DNA from 2 places in the Achromobacter deleyi genome. Region 1 is predicted to be linked to the other one. Evidence: predicted binding sites of a transcription regulator. Region 1 holds the regulator's gene; the other holds the start of a gene.

Region 1 (10,437 bases):
GCGCCTCGCCGATGTGAAACGCGTGCGTGCCCGCGGAGTCGATGCGAACCACATCGCCCAAACCCGCGTCGTTCACCAAATGGCGAAACACGCCCTCTGCGCTCGGCGAGCGACAGATATTGCCCATGCAAACGAAAAGTACCTTGGTCATCATGGGAGTAAGTGTGCGGGAAAACCCGAGATAAGGCAAGCTTTTTTTGCGTTTTCGCCATCCGTTACAAGCCAGCTCGCCGCCTTAAATAATGCTAATAAATCATATAGTTAACAACTATATTTGAGGCTTCGCGGAAGGCCCCGGATGGATCATTTGCGCAAATTTCGGACGTCCGCTGACAACATGATGACTTTTCCCAATATTCAGCACGTTGTCAGCGAATAGATACATTTAGATACTGACGAACTTCATACCGCGCCATCCAGCAGCACCCGCTGCTTGAGCGCCGTCAGGGCGTCGCGGGCGGCGGCGGCCTGCTCGAACTCGAGGTTGCGAGCGTGATCCATCATCAGCTTTTCCAGGCGCTTGATCTCGCGCGCCAGGGCCTTTTCGTCCTTGAGCAATTCGGCCGGGACCGCGGCTTCCAGCGCATCGTGCTGCACCGGGGCGACGATGCCGTCGATCAGCTCTCGCACGGCCTTTTGCACGCCGCGGGCGGTGATGCCGTGGTCGGCGTTGAATTGCAGCTGCTTGGCGCGGCGGCGGCTGGTTTCCTCCATGGCGCGCTGCATCGAATCGGTGATGCGGTCGGCGTACAGGATGGCATGGCCGTTCAGGTTGCGCGCGGCGCGCCCGATCGTCTGGATCAGGCTGCGCTCGGACCGCAGGAAACCTTCCTTGTCGGCATCCAGGATGGCCACCAGCGACACTTCCGGAATGTCCAGGCCCTCGCGCAGCAGGTTGATGCCCACCAGCACGTCGAACGTGCCCAGGCGCAGGTCGCGGATGATTTCCACGCGCTCGACCGTGTCGATGTCGGAGTGCAGATAGCGCACCCGCACGCCGTGCTCGGTCAGGAAGTCGGTCAGGTCCTCGGCCATGCGCTTGGTCAGGGTGGTGACCAGCACGCGCTCGCCCAGGTCCGTGCGCACCTTGATCTGTCCCAGCAGGTCGTCGACCTGCGTGCGGGCCGGCAGCACCTCGACGATCGGGTCGACCAGGCCGGTGGGCCGCACCACCTGCTCGACCACGTTGTCGGCATGTTCCTTTTCATACGCCGCGGGCGTGGCCGACACGAACACGCATTGGCGCATGCGGGCCTCGAACTCCTCGAGCTTGAGCGGCCGGTTGTCCAGCGCCGACGGCAGGCGGAAGCCATACTGCACCAGCGTTTCCTTGCGCGAGCGGTCGCCCCGGTACATGGCGCTGAGCTGGCCGATGGTGACGTGGCTCTCGTCGATGAACATCAGCGCGTCACCGGGCAGGTAGTCGATCAGCGTGGGCGGCGGCTCGCCGGCCGCGGCGCCCGACAGGTGGCGCGAGTAGTTTTCGATGCCCTTGCAGAAACCCAGTTCCTGCAGCATTTCCAGGTCGAAGCGGGTGCGCTGCTCCAGGCGCTGGGCCTCGACCAGGTGGCCGTCGTCGATGAAGCGCTTGGTGCGCTCGCGCAGTTCTTCCTTGATGGTCTCGATGGCGCGCAGCACCGTGTCGCGCGGCGTCACGTAGTGCGAGCCGGGGTAGACGGTGAAGCGCGGCAGCTTCTGGCGAATGCGGCCGGTCAGCGGATCGAACAGCTCGAGGCTTTCGATTTCATCATCGAACAGCGTCAGGCGCAGCGCCAGCTCGGCGCTTTCCGCCGGGAAGATGTCGATGGTCTCGCCGCGCACGCGGAACGCGCCGCGCGTGAATTCGGCGTCGTTGCGGGTGTACTGCATGGCCACCAGCCGCGCCAGGATCTCGCGCCGCGAGATCTGGTCGCCGGCGCGCAGGATCAGCACCATCGCGTGGTAATCGCCCGGATTGCCGATACCGTAGATACACGACACCGTGCCGACGATGATGGTGTCGCGGCGTTCCAGCAGGCTCTTGGTGGCCGACAGGCGCATCTGCTCGATGTGCTCGTTGATCGACGAGTCCTTTTCGATGAACAGGTCGCGCGTCGGCACGTAGGCCTCGGGCTGGTAGTAGTCGTAGTACGAGACGAAGTACTCCACCGCGTTCTTGGGGAAGAACTCGCGCATTTCCGCGTACAGCTGCGCCGCCAGCGTCTTGTTGGGCGCCAGCACCAGCGCCGGCCGCCCCAACTGGGCGATGACGTTGGCCATGGTGTAGGTCTTGCCCGAGCCGGTCACGCCCAGCAGGGTCTGGTACATGAGGCCGTCCTGCACGCCCTGGATCAGTCCGTCGATGGCGCCCGGCTGGTCGCCAGCGGGCGGATACGGTTGATACAGGTGGAACGGGCTGCCGGGGTAATCGACGAACCCCGGGCCTGGGGCCGCCGCGGCAGCGCCAGGGGCCCTATCGGGCGCCCCGTCGGTGACGGAGCCAACGGCTGCGGCACCCGCCGCGCTCGGGTCTATTGCGCTCTTAGGCATGCTAGACTGTTCCCAGGGTAAACCCCCCATTATCCACAGCACTTCCGACTGCGTCCACTCACCCTCAGCAGAGTCCCATGAGCACCCTTTTCGATTCCGTCGAACTCGCGCCGCGCGACCCCATTCTTGGTCTGAACGAACAATACAACGCGGATACCCGCCCCGGTAAAGTCAATCTGGGCGTGGGCGTGTACTACGACGACCAGGGTCGCATTCCCCTGCTGGGCGCCGTGCGCAAGGCGGAAATCGCCCGCATCGAGGCAGCCGCCGCCCGCGGCTACCTGCCGATCGAAGGCATCGCCGGCTACAACCAGGGCGCGCAAGCCCTGCTGATCGGCAAGGATTCCCCGCTGGTCGCCGCCGGCCGCGTCCTGACCACCCAGGCCCTGGGCGGCACCGGCGCGCTCAAGATCGGCGCCGACTTCCTGCGCCAGCTGCTGCCGACCTCCAAGGTCCTGATCAGCGATCCCAGCTGGGAAAACCACCGCGCGCTGTTCGAACGCGCCGGTTTCGAAGTCGGCACCTATGCCTACTATGACGCCGCCACCCGCGGCCTGAACTTCGACGGCATGCTGGCCGCCCTGAAGGCCGCGCCGGCCAACACCGTGGTCGTGCTGCACGCCTGCTGCCACAACCCGACCGGCGTCGACCCCACCTTCGACCAATGGCAGCAGATCGCCGCGGTCGTCAAGGAAAACAAGCTGGTGCCGTTCCTGGACATCGCCTACCAGGGCTTCGGCGAGGGCCTGCGTGAGGACGCCGCGGTCGTGCGCCTGTTCGCCGACCTCGACCTGACCATGTTCATCAGCTCGTCGTTCTCGAAGTCGTTCTCGCTCTACGGCGAGCGCGTCGGCGCCCTGACCGTCGTCTCCGGCAGCAAGGACGAAGCCGTCCGCGTGCTGAGCCAGCTCAAGCGCGTCATCCGCACCAACTATTCCAACCCGCCCACCCACGGCGGCACGATCGTCTCCACGGTGCTGAACTCGCCCGAGCTGTTCGCCATGTGGGAAGAAGAACTCGGCGGCATGCGCGACCGCATCCGCCTGATGCGCAAGCAGCTGGTCGACAAGATCAAGGAACACGGCGGCAAGCAGGACTTCAGCTTCGTGCTGCAGCAGCGCGGCATGTTCTCGTACTCGGGCCTGACCTCGGCCCAGGTCGACCGCCTGCGCGAAGAGCACGGCGTCTACGCCGTCTCCAGCGGCCGCATCTGCGTCGCCGCGCTCAACAGCGGCAACATCGACCAGGTGGCCAAGGGCATCGCCGCGGTGCTGTAAAGCGCCCCGCCGGCCTGCGCCAGCCCCAGACGGGACCTTCGGGTCCCGTTTTTATTGCCCGCTCGGTGGCCGCGCCCGATCCGCGCTTGCTTTTTTGCGTTATGTCCCCCAGAATGCTGCTGTATATATGTACAGTCCGACTCACCAACGGATCATCACCATGGCCAGCAAACTCACTGATCGTCAACAGCAAATCCTGGACCTCATCCGGCAAACCGTCGCGCGCACCGGCTTTCCGCCCACCCGCGCCGAGATCGCCCAGGCCCTCGGATTCCGCTCGCCCAACGCGGCCGAAGACCATCTGAAGGCGCTGGCCCGCAAGGGCGCCATCGAGCTCACCGCCGGCGCCTCGCGCGGCATCCGCCTGAAGGACGCCTCGCCCGCCCAGACCCAGGCGCCGCTGCCCCTGCCCGGCCTGGCGCAGTTGCTGCTGCCGCTGGTGGGCCGCGTGGCCGCTGGCAGCCCGATCCTGGCGGCCGAGCACGTCGAGCGCGAGATCGGCGTCGATACCAGCCTGTTCGCGCAGACGCCCGACTACCTGCTCAAGGTGCGCGGCATGAGCATGCGCGACGCCGGCATCCTCGAAGGCGACCTGCTGGCCGTCAAGAAGGCGTCCGAGGCTCGCAACGGCCAGATCGTGGTGGCCCGGCTGGGCGACGACGTCACCGTCAAGCGCCTGCAGCGCCAGAACGGCCGCATCGAACTGCTGCCCGAGAACCCCGACTTCAATGTCATCGTGGTCGAAGCCGACCAGGAATTCGCGCTGGAAGGCATCGCGGTCGGGCTGATCCGGCCGCACACGCTGCACTGATTTCCCCGCTTGTTCCGGCGCCGGCTAGATCGCCGCGCCAAAAAGAAACCCCGCGCAAGCGGGGTTTCTTTTTGAAGGCCGCCCCTTGCGGGGCGCCTCGGGCCAGGCATCAGTGCTTGAGCACGGGATCCGTCGAGCCCGGTTCCGCCGGCTTGGCGACCAGCGGTTCCTTGACCGCTTCGTCTTCAGCCAGCGGCTCCGGCAGGCGTTCCAGGGCCAGTTCCAGCACCTTGTCGATCCAGCGGACCGGCACGATCTCGAGATGGTTCTTGACGTTGTCCGGGATCTCCGCCAAATCCTTGACGTTTTCTTCCGGGATCAAGACCGTCTTGATGCCACCGCGGTGGGCGGCCAGCAGCTTTTCCTTCAGGCCGCCGATCGGCAGGACTTCGCCACGCAGCGTGATCTCGCCGGTCATGGCGACGTCGGCGCGCACCGGGATACGCGACAGGGCCGACACCATGGCCGTGGTGATCGCGATACCGGCGGACGGACCGTCCTTGGGCGTCGCGCCTTCCGGCACGTGCACATGCATGTCGTGCTTCTCGAACACGCTGTCGGCAAAGCCCAGGCGACGCGCCCGCGAGCGCACCACCGTGCGGGCCGCCTCGACCGATTCCTTCATCACGTCGCCGAGCGAGCCGGTGCGTTGGATCACGCCCTTGCCGGGCATGTCCGCCACTTCGATCGTGAGCAGGTCGCCGCCGACTTCCGTCCAGGCCAGGCCGGTCACCTGACCGATCTGGTTTTCCTTTTCGGCCATGCCGAAGGTGTAGCGGCGCACGCCGAGGTAATCGCTGAGGTTGTCGCCCGTGACATTGACCGGCTTGAGCTCGAAGGTCTTGCCTTCGGCCTTGGCGCGATCGCTCTGGGTCAGCAACTGCTTGATCACCTTGCGGCAGATCTTGCCCACTTCGCGTTCGAGCGCACGCACGCCGGCTTCGCGGGTGTAGTAGCGCACGATGTCTCGCAGCGCGCTGTCATCGACGGTCAGCTCGGTATCCTTGACGCCGTTGTTCTTCATCAGCTTGGGCAGCAGATGGTCGCGGGCGATGTGGATCTTTTCTTCCTCGGTGTAGCCGGACAGGCGGATCACTTCCATGCGGTCCAGCAGGGCCGGCGGAATGTTCAGCGTGTTGCTGGTGGCCACGAACATGACGTCCGACAGGTCGAAGTCGACTTCGATGTAGTGGTCCTGGAACGTGTGGTTCTGTTCCGGGTCCAGCACTTCGAGCAGCGCCGACGAGGGATCGCCGCGGAAATCCATGCCCAGCTTGTCGATTTCATCGAGCAGGAACAGGGGGTTGCGCACGCCGACCTTCGACATGTTCTGGACGATCTTGCCGGGCATCGAGCCGATGTACGTACGACGGTGGCCGCGGATCTCGGCTTCGTCGCGCACGCCGCCCAGGGCCATGCGCACGAACTTGCGGTTCGTGGCCTTGGCGATGGACTGGCCCAGCGAGGTCTTGCCGACCCCCGGAGGACCGACCAGGCACAGGATCGGCGCCTTGACCTTGTCGACGCGCTGTTGCACCGCGAGATATTCGAGGATGCGTTCCTTCACCTTCTCCAGGCCGTAGTGGTCGTTGTCGAGCACGGTCTCGGCGTTGGAGATGGAGTTGTTGATCTTGCTCTTCTTCCTCCAGGGGAGGTTGATGAGCGTATCGATGTAGTTGCGCACCACGGTGGCTTCGGCCGACATGGGCGACATGAGCTTGAGCTTCTTGAGCTCGGCATCGGCCTTCTTGCGTGCCTCCTTGGGCATGTGCGCGGCGATGATCTTCTTTTCGAGCTCCTCGATGTCGGCGCCCTCTTCGCCCTCGCCCAACTCCTTCTGAATGGCCTTGACCTGCTCATTCAGGTAGTAGTCGCGCTGGCTCTTTTCCATCTGCTTCTTCACGCGGCCGCGGATCCGCTTCTCGACCTGGAGGATGTCGATTTCGGTTTCCAGCTGCGTGAGCAGACCTTCGAGGCGCTCGGAGGTGCCGACGATCTCGAGCATCTTCTGCTTCTGCTCGAGTTTCAGCGGAAGATGCGCGGCGATCGTGTCGGCCAGGCGACCGGCGTCATCGATGCCGGCGAGCGAGGTCAGGATCTCCGGGGGGATCTTCTTGTTGAGTTTTACGTATTGCTCGAACTGGGCGACGATCGCGCGGCGCAGGGCCTCGGTCTCGGAGCCCTGGACGGCGTCCGGCTCGATCGGGGTGACCTGGCAGGTGAAGTGCGAATCGGCGTCCTCGATGCTGTTGATACGGGCGCGCTGGGTGCCTTCGACCAGCACCTTGACGGTGCCGTCGGGCAGCTTGAGCATCTGCAGGATGCCGGCAACGCAGCCGATCTCGTAGACGTCTTCGGGAGTGGGATCATCCTTGCCGGCGGATTTTTGGGCCACAAGCATGATGCTCTTGCCCGCTTCCATCGCAACCTCGAGCGCGCGGATGGAGCGCGGACGGCCGACGAACAGCGGGATGACCATGTGCGGGAACACCACGACGTCGCGCAGTGGCAGCAGGGGAAGGTCGATCGGGTCGGAAGGCAGGGTCTGGCTGGCAGACATAGGAGGTTCCTCGGTATGACTCGGCGTATCGGGGACAGGATGACCGGGTATACCCGGACAGCCCCGTCGGTTACGTCTGTTATGGGAACAATAGCCGAAAATTCAAGGTCCCGGCGGCCGGATAAACAAAACGGCAAAAAAATCGGCGGCCGGTATCCCGTTTTATTGGACACACCCTGGCAGTGTGCGTTCAATCAGGCGCCGGAGACAAAAAAACCCGTTACGGAAACGGGTTTTTTTGAAATATCCGTCAGGCCGCGGCGTCGCGGACTTCCCCGCGCTCCGGCTTTTCGGCCGTCCCCTCTTCGTCGGCGTAGATCAGCAAGGGCTTGCCCTCGCCGTCGATCGCGCCTTCGTCGAGCACCACGCGCTTGACGTTGCCTTGCGACGGCAGGTCATACATGGTGTCGAGCAGGGCCTGCTCGATGATGGAACGCAGGCCACGGGCGCCGGTCTTGCGCTTGAGCGCCTTGCGGGCGATGGCCTTGAGTGCGGCGGGACGCACGTCCAGCTCGGCGCCTTCCATGGCGAACAGCTTCTGGAATTGCTTGAGCAGGGCGTTCTTGGGCTCGGTGAGGATCTGCACCAGGGCGGCCTCGTCGAGCTCGTCCAGCGTGGCGACCACCGGCAGACGGCCCACCAGTTCGGGGATCAGGCCGAACTTGATCAGGTCTTCGGGTTCGACCTCGGAGAACAGCTCGCCCACGCCGCGCTCGGACTTGGCGCGCACCGCGGCCGAGAAGCCGATGCCGGACTTTTCGGTGCGGTCGCGGATGACCTTTTCCAGCCCGTCGAAGGCGCCGCCGACGATGAACAGGATGTTGGTCGTGTCGACCTGGACGAAGTCCTGGTTGGGGTGCTTGCGCCCGCCCTGCGGCGGCACCGAGGCCACCGTGCCTTCGATCAGCTTGAGCAACGCCTGCTGCACGCCCTCGCCCGACACGTCGCGGGTGATGGACGGGTTGTCGGACTTGCGGGAAATCTTGTCGATTTCATCGATGTAGATGATGGCGCGCTGCGCCTTCTCGACTTCGTAGTTGCAGTTCTGCAGCAACTTCTGAATGATGTTCTCGACGTCCTCACCGACGTAACCGGCTTCGGTCAGGGTGGTGGCGTCGGCCATGACGAACGGCACATTCAGCATGCGCGCGAGGGTCTGCGCCAGCAGCGTCTTGCCCGACCCGGTGGGGCCGATCAGCATGATGTTGCTCTTGGACAGCTCGACTTCGTCGCCCTTGATCTCGCCGTGGCGGATGCGCTTGTAGTGGTTGTAGACGGCCACCGCCAGCATGCGCTTGGGCGAGTTCTGCCCGATCACGTACTGGTCGAGGAACGTCTTGATTTCAGCCGGAGTGGGCAGCTCGGAACGAATCGCCGCGCGCGCGGTCGCCTGCGCTTCCTCGCGGATGATGTCGTTGCACAGGTCGATGCATTCATCGCAGATGAATACGGACGGACCCGCGATCAGCTTGCGGACTTCGTGCTGGCTTTTATTGCAAAACGAGCAATGCAGCACTTTAGCGTCTGCCGATCCCTTTTTTTCTGGCATATGTATTCGTATCTCAGGTAAAGAAGCGCCGGACCGGGTGAAGGGCCCGGCGCTTACTCAAACATGGCAACAGCGGGTGGGACTCAACCGGGAAGTCAGCCTTCCGAACGGGAGGTCATCACCTTGTCGACCAGTCCATACGATACCGCATCTTCGGCGGACATGAAGTTGTCACGTTCCGTGTCCAGGGCGATGCGCTCGATCGACTGGCCGGTGTTGTCGGCCAGGATGCGATTGAGACGCTCGCGCAGGTCCAGGATCTCGCGAGCCTGGATCTGGATGTCGGAGGCCTGGCCCTGGGCGCCGCCCGAGGGCTGGTGGATCATGATGCGCGAGTTGGGCAAGGTGAAGCGCTTGCCCTTCTTGCCAGCCGCCAGCAGGAAGGCGCCCATGCTGGCCGCCAGGCCGGTGCACAGGGTCGACACGTCCGGCTTGATGAACTGCATGGTGTCGTAGATGGCCATGCCCGCGTACACCGACCCGCCAGGCGAGTTGATGTACAGGGAAATGTCCTTGTCAGGATTCTCCGATTCCAGGAACAGCAACTGCGCCACGACCAGGTTGGCCGTCGCGTCGTTGACCGGACCCACCAGGAAAATGAGCCGCTCGCGGAGCAGACGCGAATAGATGTCGTAGGCGCGTTCGCCGCGCCCCGACTGCTCGATCACCATGGGAATGTAGCCCAGGCCGGTGGGGGTCACCGAAGACCCGCCATTCATTGCCGCATAGAAATCGGTGAATCTCTGCATAGTGTTACGCCATCCCCATCAACTGATCGAAAGGCACCTTTTCGTCGGTGACCTTGGCCTTGTCCAGAACGTGCGCGACGACGTTGTCTTCGAGCACGATAGCCTCGATTTCAGCACGACGCTGGCGGTCGGCCAGGTAATAGCTGACAACCTGGGCGGGTTGTTCGTAGTTTTCCGCGAATTCCTCGATGCGGGCACGAACCTGTTCCGGCTTGGCTTGCAGCTGGGCTTGCTTGACCAGCTCGGACACCAGCAGGCCCAGGCGCACGCGGCGCTCGGATTCGGTGGAGAAGGCTTCGGCCGGGATCGGCACCGACTCGGCGTTGGGCACGCCACGCTGCTTGAGCTCTTCGCGAGCGGCGGCGATGCGGCCTTGCACGTCGTTGTCGATCAGCGACTTCGGCACGTCGAACTTGCCGGCCTCGACCAGGGCGTCCATCACGCTGGACTTGGTGCGGCCTTGCGAGCGCACCTTGACTTCGCGTTCGATGTTGCTGCGGATGTCGGCCTTGAGCCTTTCGACGTCGCCTTCGGCCTGGCCGAGCGACTTGGCGAATTCGGCGTTCAGTTCGGGCAGCACGCCTTCAGCCACTTCCTTGACGGTGATGGTGAATTCGGCGGTCTTGCCGGCGACTTCCTTGCCTTGGTAGTCATCGGGGAACTTGAGCGGGAAGACCTTGCTTTCGCCAGCCTTCAGGCCGCGGGCGGCTTCTTCGAATTCCGGCAGCATGCGGCCTTGGCCGAGCACAAACGGGAAGTCTTCGGCCTTGCCGCCTTCGAACGGCACGCCGTCGATGGTGCCGGCGAAGTCCAGCGTGACGCGGTCGCCGTCTTGCGAGGCGCGGCCTTCACGGGCTTCGAACGTGGCGCGCTGCTTGCGCAGGACGTCCAGGGTCTGCTGCACTTCGGCGTCGGTGACGGCGGTTTCATAGCGGGTCACGGCCAGGGCCGACAGGTCCGGC
Region 2 (10,437 bases), 1.4 Mb from region 1:
CGCGGGCCACGCGCTTGTCGGGGTAGCCGTTGAGCACGCTGGCGGGCTGGAAGTTGCGCGCCGCCAGTTGCGGCCGCAGCAGTTCGACGGGGTGGCGCCGCAGGGTCAGGCCGACGCTGCGGTAGTCGGCCGCCACGGTCTGGTTCTCGGTCGGCGCGGCCAGTCGCGGCGCCTCGGTTTCGTGGATGGCGGCGTCGCGCAGCAGGTCGCGGCTGTGGACGCTGGCGGCGGCTTCCCAGCTGGCCTGGCGGCGGTGGCCGGCCAGGGTCAGCAGGGCGTCGCCGGCGGCCAGCGCGTTCAGGTCGTGGCGCGTCAGGGCGGCGCGGCGCGCCAGGTCGCCGGTGCTGGTGAAGGGGGCGTCGGCGCGGGCGGCCTCGATGCGGCGGGCGCTGTCTTCGTGCAGGCCCTGGATCAGGCTCAGGCCCAGGCGCACGGCGGGGCGGATTTCGTCCGGCGCCGGGGCGTGGCGGTGCGCCGGGCGCGGCGCGGCGTCGTCCGGCGCGGTTTCCAGCGCGGCGTCCCAGCCGCTGACGGTCACGTCGGCCGCCAGGACCCGCACGCCGTGGCGGCGCGCGTCCTGCACCAGTTGCGCGGGGGGATAGAAGCCCATGGGCTGGGAGTTGAGCAGCGCGGCCAGGAAGGCCTCGGGCTCGTGGCGCTTGAGCCAGGAACTGGCGTAGGCCAGCAGCGCGAAGCTGGCGGCGTGGCTTTCGGGGAAGCCGTATTCGCCAAAGCCCTCGACCTGGCGGAACAGCGCCTCGGCGAATTCCAGCGTGTAGCCGTGGGCCAGCAGGCCGCCCACCAGCTTGACGCGGTATTTGTCGACGCCGCCCTTGCGCTTCCAGGCGGCCATGGAGCGCCGCAACTGGTCGGCGTCGCCCGGCGTGAAGCCGGCCGCCACCACCGCGATCTGCATCACCTGTTCCTGGAAGATCGGCACCCCCATGGTGCGGCTGAGCACGCCGCGCACCTTGTCGCTGGGGTAGTCGATGTCTTCCTTGCCCTGGCGGCGGCGCAGGTAGGGATGCACCATGCCGCCCTGGATCGGGCCGGGCCGCACGATCGCCACCTGCACCACCAGGTCGTAGTATTCGCGCGGCCGCAGGCGCGGCAGCATGGTCATCTGGGCGCGCGATTCGATCTGGAACACGCCGATGGTGTCGGCCTCGCAGATCATGTCGTAGGTGGGGGTGTCGCCCTCGGGGATGTCCTGCAGCCGCAGCGGCTGGCCGCGGCGCTGGCCGGCCAGCTCCAGGGTGCGGCGCAGCGCCGACAGCATGCCCAGGGCCAGCACGTCGACCTTGAGCAGCTTGAGCGCGTCCAGGTCGTCCTTGTCCCACTGCACCACGCTGCGGTCGGCCATGGCGGCGTTCTCGATCGGCACCAGCCGCGACAGCTTGCCGCGCGAGATGACGAAGCCGCCGGGGTGCTGCGAGAGGTGGCGTGGAAAGCCCATCAGGGTCTGGGCCAGCGCGGCCCATTGCCGCGCCACCTGCGATTCCGGGTCGAGGCCGCAGGCGCCCAGCGTGCGCAGCATTTCCTTTTTGCCGTCCCACCACTGGTGGGCGCGCGCCACGGCGTCGATCACGCCCGCGTCCACGCCCAGCGCGCGGCCGGTGTCGCGCAGCACGCTGCGGGGCCGGTAGGAAATCACCACGGCGGTCAGGGCGGCGCGCTGGCGGCCGTATTTGCCGTAGATGTACTGGATCACTTCCTCGCGCCGCTGGTGCTCGAAGTCGACGTCGATGTCGGGCGGCTCGTTGCGTTCCTTGCTGATGAAGCGTTCGAACAGGTTGTTGCCGCGGCGCGGGTCGACTTCGGTGATGCCCAGGCAGTAGCACACCGCCGAGTTGGCGGCCGAGCCGCGCCCCTGGCACAGGATGCCGTTGTTGCGGGCGAACAGGACGATGTCGTAGACCGTGAGGAAGTAGGCCTCGTATTGCAGGTCGGCGATCAGCGCCAGTTCCTTTTCGATCTGTTCGGTGACGTGGGCCGGCGTGCCGGCCGGAAAGCGCCGCGCGGCGCCCGCCAGGGTTTCCTGGCGCAGGAAGGTGGCGGGTGTGTGGCCGCGCGGGATGATCTCGTCGGGGTATTCGTAGCGCAGCTCGTCCAGCGAGAAGGCGCAGCGCCGCGCCACCACCAGGGTCTGAGCCAGCGCCTCGGGCGGGTACAGGTTGGCCAGCCGCATGCGGGTGCGCAGGTGCTGCTCGGCGTTGCCGGACAGCGCGTAGCCGCATTGGGAAACGGGCTGGTGGGTGCGGATGCCGGTCAGGGTGTCGTGCAGCGGCTTGCGCGAACGCACGTGCATCTGCACCTGGCCCAGGGCCACCACGGGCAGTTCGGCGGCGCGCGCGGCGTGGTCGACGGCGGCGCGGTGCAGGTCGTCGCGCGAGCGGTACAGCAGGGTCAGGCCGACCCAGGCGCGGTGCGGGAAGGTGGCGGCCAGCCAGCGCGCCTGCTGCGCCATGCGGTCGGGGTCGTCGCCGTAGACGGGCGACAGGATCGCCAGGCACTCGGGCAGGTGGCGCAGGTGTTCGTAGCCCGGCGGCGGGGCGGTGAAGTCCTCGGGCGCCAGCCGGTATTCGCCCTTGGGGGCGCGGGTGCGGGCCAGGGTGATGAGTTCGGACAGGTTGCCGTAGCCCTCGCGGGTCTGCGCCAGCAGGGTCAGGTCGAGCGGGGCGGCGTCGGGGCCGGCGCGCAGCCGGAAGGTGGCGCCGATGAGAAGCGGCAGCTTCTGGGTCTTGGCCTCCATGTGGGCGCGCACCACGCCGGCCAGGCTGCATTCGTCGGTGATGGCCAGGGCGGCGTAGCCCAGTTCGGCGGCGCGGGCGGCCAGTTCCTCGGGGTGCGAGGCGCCCTGCAGGAACGAGAAATTCGACTGGCATTGCAGTTCGGCGTAGCCGGGCAGTCCGGCGGGCGGGCCGGGGGCGTCGTCATGGGGATCGTCGGGCGCTTGCATGGCGGGGTCAGGCGTACAGCCCGTGCAGGTACCAGCGCGCGTGCTCGTCGTCGCGTTCGCGGTAGATCCAGTAGCGCGCGCTGGCGGCGTCCTCGGCGACGAAGTAGTCGCGCACGGTCAGCGCCGGGTCCCACCAGCCGCTTTCGATGCGCTCGGGGCCGCGCATCAGCCGCAGCGCCTGGCCGGCGTATTGCGGCCGGTGGCCGGCCAGCTTCAGCGGCAGCGGCGGGTCGAGCAGCCAGAAGGGGCGGTCCAGCTGGTCGGGCAGCGGCTCGGGGCGCTGCGGCGGCTCCAGCGCGTCGCCCCAGGCGTTGGCGGCTTCGGGCCGGTGGTCGGGGGTGGGACAGGCGTGGCGGACGTGGTCGCGGCCCAGCCGCGCCGTCAGCAGGTCCAGCAGGCGGGCGTGGTCGGCGGCGGTGCCGCCGGGCTCGGGGAACAGCGTGGTGCTGGCGGCGGGTTGTTCGGTGGTGTCGGGCGCCAATAGGGATACGGCGATGACGGGCGCTTCGAGCGTGAGGCGGCCGAGCTTTTCCCGCAGCAGGTTGAGAATCTGCGGCGCCTGCCAGACGGGCTGGGCCAGCGCCAGTTCGAGTTCGGTGGGCGGGCGCGCATGGCGGCCGCGCTCGTGGTCCATGCGCAGCAGCACGCGCCGCACCGCCAGCTGTCGGGCCGCCAGCCAGCCGCCCAGCTGCTCGGCCAGGCGCCGCGCCACGGCCAGCACGGCGTCGGTGTGCTCGAGGTATTCCATCAGCTCGATGCGGCGCTCGAAGCGCGGCGGCGGCTCGATCCAGCGATGCAGTTCGGGCGACTGGCCATAGGCCGCGTCCAGCGCCTGCAGCAGGTCGGGCGCGCTGCGCCGTTGCAGGCCGGCGCGCGGCAGGGCGCGCAGGTCGGCCAGGGTGTGGCAGCCGATGTCGTTGAGCCAGTCCAGGCGCGGTTGGGCCTGGGGCAGCAGGGCCACGGGCAGGGCGTCGAGCCGGCGGGCCAGCGTGCGCGGGGTCAGCGCCCGGCGCGGCGGCCGGCGCCCGCCGCGATGCGCCAGCAGCCAGGCGCCGGCGGCGGTGGGCGCCATGCCCAGCGACACGCGCAGGTCCAGCGCGGCCAGCGTGGCGGCCACGCGCCGGTGCAGCGCGTGCGGCCCGCCAAAGAACAGCAGGCTGGCGCCGACGCTGAGCAGCACGGTGTCGTCGCCGGACAGCGCGACCTCGGGGGTGTATTGCAGCAGCGCCAGCGCCGCGCCCTGCAGGGTGTCGGCCTCGGCCACCGGGTCGCGCGTCAGCAGCTCGACCTCGGGCGCGATGGCGGCCGCGCCGCCGCGGCGCATGCCCGGCCGCACGCCGGCCTGGCGCGCGGCGGGCGTGAGGGCGGCGACGCGTTCCTGGTCGAGGACCGCGCAGGCCTGCGCCTCATGCGGCCAGTGCGGGCGCAGTGCGTCCAGCGGCAGGCAGCGCAGGCAGGCGGCGATCCAGAGGCGCATGGCGGGTAGGCGCGAGGACGCCGGGCTCCAGGCCCACGTACAGCGGGGCCTCGCAGACCGGTCCCCGGCGCTTGAGAATATGGACGGACAGCCCGCCCGGCGCGGGCGCGAGCGCCAGGCGCAACGGGGCGGGGGTGGCGTGCTGCGCCGCGCTGGCCGGGCGCAGGGCGACGAACAGCAGGTCGCTGGCCTGGGCCGCCAGGTGCAGCCGGCGCAGCGATTCGGGGCGCACGTGCGGCAGCCAGCAGAGCAGGGCGCCGCAGCTGCCGTTTTTCAGGATCTGCTCGGCGGCCCAGAGGGCGTCCAGGGGTTTTTCGGGGGCGACCCAGAGCAATTGGCGCGGATCGAGCCGCCAGCTCATCCAGCTGGCGATGTGCGGCGCGTGCGGCGGCTGCACCAGGGCGATGGCGCGGCGCGTTTCGAGCTGCGCCAGGGCCGGGCGCAGCAGGCGGATTTCGCCGATGCCGGGTTGCGGCGACAGCAGCTCGATCAGCGAACCCAGCGGCCAGCCGCCGTCCGGCAGCTCGGCCGACAGGGCGGCGTGGCCGGTGGGCAGGCTGCGGGCGGCGCCCCGGGCCAGCTGGGTGGCGCGCCACAACGCGGGATGGATCTGTTCTGGGGACGGCATGGCGGCTGGACGACCCGGTTCTCCTGGGGTGGAGGGCAGTCGGGCCGCCCTGGGAAATCAATGATTGCTGTATGAATATACAGTATTTTACCCGACGCGAAAGCGCCGGTATGTATCCCGGGATTGCACTGCCATAAAGGGGGATTCAGGCCGGAAGGCCGGGCCGCCGCAAGGGGCGGCCCGGCACCGCGTCAGGGGCGCGCGGCGGCGCTGGCGGCGACTGGCGCGTCCTGGCCGACGCCGGCGGCGCGGTCGGCCTCGAAGCCGTAGAACTGCATGTCTTCGTAGCGGATCCAGCGCGACTTCCTGACCAGCCGGTGGCCGATCCAGAACGCCAGGAACAGCGGGATCGCCAGGTAGGTCGAGACCACCCCGATCCAGTCGATGCGCTCGTCCAGGAAGGCCTGGTAGTTCTGGCCCAGCGTGACCAGCAGGCACAGCACGAAGGCCAGCAGCGGGCCGAACGGGAACAGGCCGGCCTTGTAGGGCAGGTTGGCGGTGTCGTAGCCGTGCTTCAAGTAGCCCTGGCGGAAGCGGTAGTGGCTGACCGCGATGCTGAGCCAGACGATGAACTCGGTCATGCCGGCGAAATTCAGCAGCCAGATGTAGACCGCCTTGGGGCTGTAGACCACGCTGAACATGCACAGGCAGGCCAGCGCGGTGGTGGCCAGCAGCGCGTACAGCGGCACGCCGTTGCCGGTCAGGCGCTTGAACACGGCCGGCGCCTGGCCCTCGACCGCCATGTTGAACAGCATGCGGGTGGCGGCGTACATGCCCGAGTTGCCGGCCGACAGCACCGAGGTCAGGATCACCGCGTTCATGATGGTGGCCGCCGACAGCAGCCCGGCGTGCTGGAACACCAGCGTGAACGGGCTGACGGCGATGTCCTCGACTTCGTTGCGCAGCAGCTGCGGGTCGGTATAGGGAATCAGCAGGCCGATGATCAGGATCGCCAGCACGTAGAACAGCAGGATGCGCCAGAACACGTGGTTGATGGCGCGCGGCACGTTGCGGCGCGGGTTCTCGGACTCGCCGGCGGCCACGCCGACCAGCTCGGTGCCCTGGAACGAATAGGCCACCACCATGGCCACCCCGACCCAGGTGGCGGCGTTGCCGACGAACGGCGCCTCGCCCACGGTCCAGTTGCGCAGGCCGACCGGCGCGTCGCTGTGGATGATGCCGACCAGCATGGCCACGCCCAGCACGATGAAGCACAGCACCGCCACCACCTTGATGATGGCGAACCAGTACTCGGCCTCGCCGAAGCTGCGCGCCGAGAAGGCGTTCAGGCCGAAGGTCAGCGCCAGGAAGAGGACGCTCCAGATCCAGCCGGGGGTGTCGGGGAACCAGTACGCCATCACCAGCTGGGCGGCCACCACGTCCACCGCCACCACCGTGGCCCAGCTGAGCCAGAAGTTCCAACCCAGCGCGAAGCCGAAGCCGCCGTCGACGTAGCGCGAGGCGTAGGTGCAGAACGAACCCGATACGGGCATGAAGGTGGCCAGTTCGCCCAGGCTGGTCATGATGAAATAGACCATCAGGCCGATCAGCAGGTAGACCGTGAGCGCGCCGCCGGGGCCGGCCTGGGCGATGGCCGCGCCCGAGGCGATGAACAGGCCGGTGCCGATGGCGCCGCCCAGGGCTATCATGGTCAGGTGGCGCGCCTTGAGCACGCGGTGCAACTGGTTCTTGTCGGCCGGAGGGGTTCCCGAATCTGTCGTCGGTGTTTTCATGGAATGCACAGGTTGATGCAAAGCGCTGCGCCGGCCACGAACGCCCGTCAGCGCCTGGTGGACACCGGGGGCAGTAGCCGGCCCGGGGGGCGCCTTGCCTAGGATTGCGTGTGGCGGGCATTTTACAATGGGGCCATCCAGTGCCCGTACGGAGCCGTTGCATGGCTGCTTCTTCCCCTGATTCCTCCCCATCTTCCCGCGCGATCGAACTGCTGCCCGAGCCGGGCGCCGAGGTGCGCCAACTGTTCATCCTGCTGCACGGCGTCGGCGGCGCGCCCGACAACCTGCTGCCGCTGGCCCAGGCCGTGCGCGCCGCGTTTCCCGCGGCGGCGATCCTGATCCCCGAGGGCTTCGAGCCTTTCGATGGCGGCGGCGCCGGCCGGCAATGGTTCTCGGTGCGCGGCGTCACCGAGGAAAACCGCCCCGAACGGGTGGCCCGGGCCCTGCCGCCGCTGGAGGCCTACGTGAAGCAGGCCCAGGCCCGCTTCGGCCTGCTGCAGTCCGACACCGCGCTGGCCGGTTTCTCGCAGGGCGCCATCATGGCGCTCGAACTGGTGCAGGCGCATGACGGCATGGCCGGCCGCGTGATCGCCTTTTCGGGCCGCTATGCGCAATTGCCCAAGGCCGCGCCGCAGTACACCACGCTGCATCTGCTGCATGGCGCCGCCGACGGCATCATGCCGGTGGCGCACATCCAGGCGGCGCAGGCGCGGCTGGACGAGCTGCATGGCGACGCCACCATCGACGTGGCCTCGCAGGTCGGCCACGAGCTGCACCCGGCGCTGATCCAGCGCGCCATCGAGCGGCTGCAGACCTGCGTGCCGCTGCGCAGCTGGGAAGCGGCGCTGGGCCTGAACCAGTCGCCGCCGGACGGCACCACGGTGCACTGACGCCGCGCCGATGAGTCCCGCCAAATCCTCCGCCGCCGCCCGCGACGCCGATCCGGTCGGCGGCGCGCAGAGCATCTTCCGGGTGTTGCGCATCCTCAAGTACGTGGGCGCCGCGCCCGCGCGCGGCGTCGGCCTGACCGACGTGGCGCGCGACCTGGGCCTGACGCCGCCGACCGCGCACCGCATGCTGTCGGCCCTGCTGCAAGAGGGCTTTCTGGCCCTCAACCCCAAGCTCAAGACCTACAGCCTGGGACGCGAGTCGTACATCCTGGGGCTGGCGGCCGAAAGCCGCCACGGCATCAAGGCGATCGCCGAATCGGCGGTGCTGCGGCTGGCCGAGTCCACCGGCGACACCAGCTTCCTGTCGGTGCGCTCGGGCCACGAGGCCGTTTGCGTCGACCGCAAGACGGGCGATTTCCCCATCAAGATCCTGACGCTGGAAGTCGGTCACCGCCGGCCGCTGGGCGTGGGGGCGGGCAGCCTGGCGCTGCTGGCGTTCCTGCCCAACGACGACATCGAGCGGGTGCTGGCGCGCTACGACGCCTCGGCCGCGCCCGACCTGCCGTCCACCGCGATGCTGCGCGAGGACATCGCCGCCGCCCGCAAGCAAGGCTATGCGCTGAACCCGGGCCGCATCATTCCGGACATGCTGGGGGTGGGCGTGCCGGTGTACGACCGCGAGCAGCACGTGGTGGCCGCGCTCAGCGTGGCCGCGATCCGCTCGCGCTTGTCGGGGGCGCGGCTGCAGGAAGTGGTGGCGGCGCTGCAGCGCGCCGCCACGGAACTGGGCGCGGAGCTGGCGCCGCGCCCGGCCTGACGCGCGGCGCGACCGCGCGCGTCTCGGATCCGGGCAATCCGACAGGCATTGGACCGATCGGGAGATGGCCGGCAGGCGGCGCGTCCTGGCGTCCCGCTGGCCGGCCTGCTACGCCGGCTATCGTCCCGCGCAGGACTTGCCGCCGTCCACCGGCAGGCACACGCCGGTGATGTACTTCGCTTCGTCGCTGGCCAGGAACAGCGCGGCATGGGCCACGTCCCAGGCGTCGCCCATGCGGCCCATCGGGCTGGCGGCGTTGCGGCGCCGGCGCATTTCCTCCACGTCCTCGAACTGGCCGGCGATCTGGGTGTAGATCAGTGGCGTGTCCATCACGCCCGGCAGCACCGCGTTGACGCGGATGTTGTCGGGCGCGTAGCGCACCGCCAGGGCGCGGGTCAGGTGGTTCAGCCCGGCCTTGGCGGCGTAGTACGAGGTGTAGGGATAGGTGTTGACCTGGATCGAGGCCAGCGACGAGATGTTGACGATGCTGCCGCCGCCCTGGGCCAGCATGGCCGGCAGCACGTGCTTGCAGGTCAGGAACACGCCGGTCAGGTTGGTGTCCATGACCCGGTGCCAGCTGTCTTCGCTGGCCTCGATCGGGTCGCCCATCTCGGTGATGCCGACGTTGTTGTGCAGCACGTCGATGCGGCCGGCCTCGGCCAGCATGGCTCGCACCGCCGCCAGGATCTGCGCGCTGTCGGTCACGTCGGCCGCCAGCGCGGTGCAGCGGCCGCCTTCCTCGATGATGATGCGGCGGGTTTCCTCGGCCGAATCGGCGCGCAGGTCGACCGCGAACACGTGGGCGCCTTCGCGGGCATAGAGCGCGGCGGCGGCGCGGCCGTTGCTCCAGCCCGGTCCGGACGAGCCCGCGCCGAACACCAGCGCGGTCTTGCCTTGCATGCGCTGGCCCATGTCAGTCCACCGAGATGTGCGCGAACTCGGCCACCTTCTTCCACTTGGCCACGTCTTCCTTGATCATGGCGGCGAAAGCTTCCGGCTTGTCGGCCACCACATAGGCGCCCACGCCGGCGTACCTGGCCTGCACTTCGGGGTCGGCCAGCGCGCGGCGCGAGGCTTCGCTGAGCTTGGCCAGGACCGGCGCGGGCAGGCCGGCCGGGGCCAGCAGGCCGTTCCACATCTCCGCGTCATACGTCGGCAGGCCGACTTCGGCGAAGGTGGGCACGTCGGGCAGTTGCGGGAGGCGCTTCCGGGCCGCCACCACGATGGCGCGCAGGCTGCCCGACTGGATGTGCGCCATCGACGAGGCCGCCGTGTCCCACAGGATCGGCACCTGGCCGGCGATGACGTCGTTGAGCGCCGGGCCGGTGCCGCGGTAGGGCACGTGCATCATGTCCAGGCCCGACAGCGACTTGTAGTATTCCATCGCCATGTGGGTGGCGCCGCCGTTGCCCGACGAGGCGTACGAATACTTGCCCGGCGCGCCCTTGACCAGCGCCACGAACGCCGCGTAGTCCTTGGCCGGGAAGTCCTTGTTGACCACGATCACGCCCGGCACGCGGATGATCTGCGTGACCGGGGTGAAGTCCTTGATGGCGTCGTACGGCAGGTTCTTGTAGACCGCCGAGTTGGTGCCGTTGGTGCTGGAGGTGCCCAGCAGCAGCGTGTAGCCGTCGGGCGTGGCGCTGGCCACCGCGCGCGAGCCGACCGTGCCGCCGGCGCCGCCGCGGTTTTCCACCACCACGGGCTGGCCGATCTGCTTGCCCAGCGCCTCGGCGAAGATGCGGCCGACCACGTCGGAGGTGCCGCCGGGCGGGAAGGGCACGATCAGGCGGATCGGGCGGTCGGGATAGTTGCTCTGGGCGCTGGCGGGGGCGGCCAGCACGGTGGCCACGGCGGTCGCGGCCACGGTCAGCCAGGTACGGATCTTCATGGGTTGTCTCCTCGCTTGGAATGTCTGTGTTTTTATTCAGGC

What was found. Region 1 encodes LexA, which represses DNA repair genes until DNA is damaged. Its sites were predicted from a motif close to ACTGTATNNNNATACAGT; they were not measured.
Region 2: imuA (translesion DNA synthesis-associated protein ImuA) is a predicted target of LexA. The motif match lies at 5,131-5,148, and genes of this name have one in related genera.

What each region holds. Positions count from the first base shown of each region.
Region 1 is NZ_CP065997.1:4,311,820-4,322,256, reverse strand. It holds gene I6I07_RS19770 (low molecular weight protein-tyrosine-phosphatase) at 1-154, opposite strand, end outside; gene uvrB (excinuclease ABC subunit UvrB) at 403-2,529, opposite strand; gene I6I07_RS19760 (amino acid aminotransferase) at 2,607-3,806, shown strand; gene lexA (transcriptional repressor LexA) at 3,967-4,617, shown strand; gene lon (endopeptidase La) at 4,727-7,177, opposite strand; gene clpX (ATP-dependent Clp protease ATP-binding subunit ClpX) at 7,428-8,726, opposite strand; gene clpP (ATP-dependent Clp endopeptidase proteolytic subunit ClpP) at 8,822-9,475, opposite strand; gene tig (trigger factor) at 9,480-10,437, opposite strand, start outside.
Region 2 is NZ_CP065997.1:5,724,467-5,734,903, reverse strand. It holds gene I6I07_RS25765 (error-prone DNA polymerase) at 1-2,959, opposite strand, end outside; gene I6I07_RS25760 (Y-family DNA polymerase) at 2,967-4,436, opposite strand; gene imuA (translesion DNA synthesis-associated protein ImuA) at 4,366-5,064, opposite strand; gene I6I07_RS25750 (amino acid permease) at 5,256-6,797, opposite strand; gene ypfH (esterase) at 6,959-7,687, shown strand; gene I6I07_RS25740 (IclR family transcriptional regulator) at 7,698-8,504, shown strand; gene I6I07_RS25735 (SDR family NAD(P)-dependent oxidoreductase) at 8,622-9,416, opposite strand; gene I6I07_RS25730 (Bug family tripartite tricarboxylate transporter substrate binding protein) at 9,418-10,395, opposite strand.